Linked DNA regions of Arthrobacter sp. ERGS1:01. The protein of the gene in region 1 binds, or shares a complex with, the protein of each later gene. Links are inferred from orthologs where the notes say so. Each region holds a gene or a part of one and is shown on either strand. Other genes may lie near its edges.

Region 1 (2,766 bases):
TTGTTGTCATTGCCCGGGTTGTCATTGCGGGCCTTCTTCCTGCCGGCCCGCTTGCGTCCGCGCAGCCGCGGATCGTTCAGGTCATTCATGGACTCACCCAGCAGCGTCAGCCCAAGCACCGTCAGCACGATCGCGGCACCGGGGAACACGCCTGTCCACCAGATGCCGGCGGTTGCGTCGGACTGGGCATGGTTGAGGTCGTAGCCCCATTCCGCCGCGTATGTCGGTTCAATGCCGAAGCCCAGGAAGCCCAGGGCAGCCAGCGTCAGGATCGCCTCGGAGGCGTTCAGCGTGAAGATCAGCGGCAGCGTCCGGGTGGCGTTCTTGTAGATGTGCCGGGCCATGATGCGCACGCTGGAGGCGCCCACCACGATGGCGGACTCCACGAACGGTTCGGCCTTCAACCGGATGGTCTCGGCACGGATCACCCGGAAATACTGCGGGATGAACACCACGGTGATGGAAATCGCCGCCGAGAAAATACCGCCCCACAGGCTTGAATTTCCCCCGCTGATGGCGATCGACATCACGATGGCCAGCAGAAGTGTGGGGAAGGCGTAGATAGCGTCCGCCACGACCACCAGGATCCGGTCCAGCCAGCCACCGATGTAACCGGAGACCAAACCCAGAATGACGCCGGCGAAGATAGACAGGAATACCGCGATGACCACCACTAAAACCGCAGTCTGGGCACCCCAAATGGTGCGGGAAAAGACGTCGTAACCACCCGCCGTCGTGCCCCAGATATGGGCGGACGACGGCGGTGCCTGGGTTTCGCTGAATTGCTGGCTGAAGCCGTAGGGGGCCACCATGGGGGCGAGAGCCGCGGTCAGTAGGAAGATGACCGTGATCACCAGCCCGGAGACGAGCATGCCGCGCTGGAGCCCTACGCTCTTTTTAAGCTGCGACACCACGGGCAGCCTGCTGAACAGTGACTGCTTTGTCTCTGCCATGTCAGTACCTCACTCTTGGGTCGATGAGCGCTGCGATAACGTCCACGATGAAGTTCGTCAGGGCCACGATCACTGCCAGCAGCACCACGATGCCCTGCACGGCCACGTAGTCGCGGGCCGTCAGGTAGGAGGCCAGCTGGAACCCAAGCCCCTTCCACTCAAAGGTGGTCTCCGTCAGTACGGCGCCGCCGAGCAGCAGCGCGATTTGCAGGCCCATGACGGTGATGATGGGGATCAGCGCCGGCTTGTAGGCGTGCTTGGTGACCAGTCGGTATTCGCTGACACCGCGGGAGCGGCCGGCCTCCACGTAGTCCTTGCCGAGGGTGCCGATCACGTTGGTGCGGACCAGGCGCAGGAAGATCCCGGCCGTCAGGAAGCCCAACGCCACGGCGGGCAGGATTGAATGCTGCACGACGTCCCAAAACGCGTCCATGTTGCCGCTGCGCAGGGCGTCCAGCCAGTAGATTCCGGTGGGACTGGCCAGGTTTGTCATGAACACCTCGGTGTCGATGCTGGCCCGCCCGGCCACGGGCAGCCAGCCCAGCCAGACGGAAAACACCAGCTTCAGCAACAACCCGGCAAAGAAGACGGGGGTGGCGTAGAACAGGATCGCGGAGACGCGGAGCACGGCGTCCTGCCACTTGTCGCGCTTGTACGCGGCAAGCATGCCCAACGGAATGCCCACGGCGAGTGCCACGATCAGGGCGTTGATGGCCAGTTCAAGCGTGGCCGTCCCGTAGGTGGCCAGCATGTCGGTGACCAGGAGGTTGTCGGAAATGGTGCGGCCAAAGTTGCCCTTGAGCAGCTGGCCAAGGTACTCGAAGTACTGGACAAAGATGGGCCGGTCATACCCGGCTTGATGGATGCGTTGGGCCAGTTGGTCGGGTGGCAGGCGTCCACCCAGGGCCGCCGTGATGGGATCGCCGGTGATCCGCATCAGGAAGAAAACCATGGTGACCAGGATCAGGATGGTGGGGAAGATCAATAGGAACCTGATCAGAAGGTATTTGCCCAGGCTCCCCCCAGACTTGTTTTTGCGTGTGGGGATTTGCCCGGCCGGTTGGGCCTCGGGCAACTCAATCATTGCTGTCATGAAAGCTCAGTTCATCAGTGCTATGGGTGGTGGTTGCGCGAGGTGAAGGCGGGGCATCCATGGGATTCCCCGCCTTCACCTCGCGTGTGTCATGTCCGCTCGAGCCGGGCCTAGCCCTTGGACAGCACGCCCAGCCGGAACTTGAACGACGGATCAAGGGTGTCCTTGACGCCGTTGACGCTCTTGCCCGAGACGGCCACTTGGGCGCCCTGGAGCAGCGGCAGCGTCGGGACGTCCTTGGCCACGGCCGTCTGGATGTCCTCGATGAGCTTGGTTCGGGCGGCCGGGTCGGTCGTGGAGCGCTGCTTCTCGATCATCGCCTGGACCGACGGGTTGTCGTAGTGGTTCTTCAGGAAGTTGTTGGCGCTGAAGAACGGGCTCAGGTAGTTGTCGGCGTCGGAGTAGTCCGGGAACCAACCGAGCTGGTACAGCGGGTAGGCGTCCTTGGTCCTATTGGCAGAGTAGGAGACCCACTCGGTGGACTGCAGGTTGACCTTGAACAGGCCGCCCTTTTCCAGCTGGGTCTTGATCAGCGCGTATTCGTCGGACGACGACGGGCCGTAGTGGTCCGAGTTGTACTGCAGGTTCAGCGTCACCGGGGTCTGCACGCCGGCGTCGGCAAGTGCCTTCTTGGCCTTGTCGGCATCGGGGCCGCCGTTGCCGTCGCCGTAGTTAGCCTTCATGGGCTCGATGGCGCCAGTGAAGCCCTGCGGAACCCAG
Region 2 (2,854 bases), 2.5 Mb from region 1 along the record:
GGCACCACATGCTTGAGGACAAGGCGGGGCATTGAAATCCCCTTCAGCCGGGCCGTGTGTACGTAGTCGGTTTCCATGACATCAATGACCGAGGTGCGCATCATACGCACGATGTAGGCGGAGGCCACGAACATCAGGGACAGCGAGGGCAGGGTCATCGACGGCAGCAGTTCGGCAATCGTGGCATTTTGGCCGGCCACCACCACCGCGGGGAAGATCGGGATGGTGATGGAAAAAGCCAGGACCAGGAGCGTAGCCACAATGAATTCGGGGATGCTCATGCCCACGAGGGCCAGGGTTGAGATGAGCGAGTCCGGCCAGCGGTCCCGGCACAGGCCCGCCACCAGGCCCGTCACCAAGGCAAGGGTGAAGCCCACCACAATGGTGATTCCGGCAAGGAAGGAGGTATTGAGTAGTGCCCGTCCCACTTCTGAACCCACGGGCTGGCCGCTGACGAGGGATGTGCCGAAGTTGCCGGTCAGTGCATGTCCCAGCCAGGAGATGAAGCGTTCCAGCGGAGGTTGGTCAAGCCCAAGTTGCCGGCGCAGGGTTGCCACGGCATCAGGGGTGGCGTTTTGGCCCAAGATCTGGGTTGCCGCATCCCCCGGCAGGGCCTGCATGGCCCCAAACACCAGGATGGTCGCCAGCAAAATGGTGACAACAGCCCAGCCAAGGCGCGGAAGTACAAAGCGTGTAAGCATGCTTATCCGGCCAGTCCGATGTTGATGTAGTCGAACTCAAAGCCGTATTCCTTGTAGCCGGCAACCTTCTTGCTCAGGCCGACCAAACGGTCGGCAAAGAACGGCGTCAGGGATCCGCCGTCGTCAATCAGGAACTTTTGGGCGTCCTGGTACAGGGTCTTGCGCTTGGCGTCATCCACCGTGGCACGAGCCTGGTCAAGGATCTTGTCGAAGGCGGGGTTGGCGTAGGCGTTTTCGTTGTAAGAGGAGCCCGAACGGAAGATCTGGTTCAGCAGCTGGTCGATGGGCCGGCCCGTGTACCAGTAGCTGGTCATGAGCGGCTTTTTCATCCAGACATCCGTGTAATACGAATCGGCCGCGGATGTCTTGACGTTCAGGTTGAAACCGGAGCCCGCGACGCTGCCCTTCATGGCCAGGGCCAACGGGGTGAGCACGGAATCGTAGGTGGAGGTCCAGATGTCAAGGGACAGGGAGTCGTGGCCGGCCTTCTTCAGCAGCGACTTGGACAGATCGGGGTCATAGTCCAGTCCGTAATCCAGGTAGTAGGCCTCGGTGGGCGGCACGGGATTGTTGCGGGCGACCGTGCCATTGCCGTGCACCGCCAGCTGCATGACGTCCTTCGGGTTGTAGGCGTGGGCCAGGGCGAGCCGGACGTTTCGATCCTTGAATTCGGGGGACGTGTTCAGCATGGGCACGGTGTACCACTGGGCGTTCTTGACGTTGCTGACGGTCGCGATGCTCGAGGCCAACACGGTTTGCGAGGTTGCGTAGTCCAGGTTGGTCTGCGAGATCAGGTCGATCTGGCCGGCCAGGAGGGCGTTGACGCGGGCCTGTGTGTCGGGGATGGAGGAGAACTCGATCGTGTCCAGCTTGGGCTTGTCGCCAAAGTACCCGTCATTGCGGACGATCTTTCCGGGGCCGGCGGGAGTGAAGGATGCGAGCTTGAACGGACCGGTGCCGATCCCCGTGGAGCCGATGGTTGCGGCGGAACCGGCGGGGATGACGTAGCAGTTGTAGCCGGTCATGAGGCTGGCGAACTCTGCGTTCGGGGAGGTCAGGGCGACCACCACCGTCTGGGCATCTTTCGCGGTAGCGGACTTTGCGGTGATGAACGGGGAAAGGACACCTGCCTGCGGGCTCTTGGTTTCCGGGTCAAGCATGTGCGCGAAGGTGTAGACAACATCCGTGGCAGTCAGGGGTTTGCCGTCATGCCATTGCACACCCTTGCGCAGGTGGAAGGTCCAGGTGAGGGCATCCTTCGATGTTTCCCAGGATTCGGCCAGGTCCGGCTGGACCACGCCCTTCTCGTCCAGGCGCACCAGGCGGTTGTAGAGGGCGCCCAGGTACTCATAAGCGGACAGTGAGCTGGCGGGATCCAGGGTTTCGGCCTGGGACGCCGGCGGGCGGGCAATCCGCAGCGTTCCGCCGGCTTTGGCGAGGGCTCCCGAGCCGCCCGAGGATGCCTGCGGAAGTGCTGAACCGCCGGGGCCGCAGGCGGTGAGGAAGGCGGCCGATACGACGGCGAGGCCGGATGCGGCCAGGACGCTGCGCCGGGAGAATATGCCTTTTTCTGCGGCGGTGTTCAAGTGTTCCATGTAACGGGCCTTCCATGTGACGAGTACTACACTGGACGATCTATTTGCTGTACTGTACAAATAAATTAGTCGGGAACGCAATAGTTTCGGACGGAATCCTCATAACGAATTGGGAGCAGGTGGGAATGGCGTCCGTGAGACTTGCGTGGCTGCGGCGGCCCGACGTGCTGATGGTGCTGACCTCCGCGCCCACCTACGTGGCCACCAGTGAAGTCCTTAAGGTCATGAGCCCGTTGGACCTGACGCCCATCCGTTTCCTGCTGGCCGCCGCCATCATCGGCGTCTATTTCGCCGTTCGTAAAAGAAGATTCCTGCTGCGAAAGCCCGACGTCCTGCGCATTGCCGGCATTTCGATCCTTGGTTACGGCGCTTACGGCACACTGTTGAATCTGGGACAAACCACGGTTCCTGCCGGGACGGTGAGCTTGCTTCTGAACACGTCACCGGTGTTCGCGTTCGTACTCGGTTATCTGGTGCTGGGCGAAAGGACCTCGCGGCGCGGCGTCCTCGGCATGGGGATCGCCACGGCCGGGGTCGCGATCATTACAGTCTTTGGGC

Evidence for each region. The genes of interacting proteins can lie anywhere in the genome.
Region 2: the proteins of AL755_RS16530 (region 1) and AL755_RS05220 are in contact, whole or in part, in a cryo-EM structure (PDB 8Z1Y), measured with the Escherichia coli proteins. The link is inferred for Arthrobacter sp. ERGS1:01 from one-to-one orthologs.

What each region holds. Positions count from the first base shown.
Region 1 is NZ_CP012479.1:2,783,137-2,785,902, forward strand. It holds AL755_RS16530 (ABC transporter permease), read right to left. Parts: upstream 2,047-2,766; coding sequence 955-2,046; downstream 1-954. Other genes in the region: AL755_RS16525 (ABC transporter permease), read right to left, coding at 1-953; AL755_RS16535 (ABC transporter substrate-binding protein), read right to left, coding at 2,157-2,766. UniProt on the Escherichia coli protein: Part of the ABC transporter DppABCDF involved in dipeptide transport. Responsible for the translocation of the substrate across the membrane.
Region 2 is NZ_CP012479.1:262,664-265,517, reverse strand. It holds AL755_RS05220 (ABC transporter substrate-binding protein), read right to left. Parts: upstream 2,297-2,854; coding sequence 704-2,296; downstream 1-703. Other genes in the region: AL755_RS05215 (DMT family transporter), read left to right, coding at 2,422-2,854; AL755_RS05225 (ABC transporter permease), read right to left, coding at 1-701. UniProt on the Escherichia coli protein: Part of the ABC transporter DppABCDF involved in dipeptide transport. Binds dipeptides and accepts a wide range of side chains, including small neutral, bulky hydrophobic, and positively and negatively charged groups. Tripeptides are poor substrates.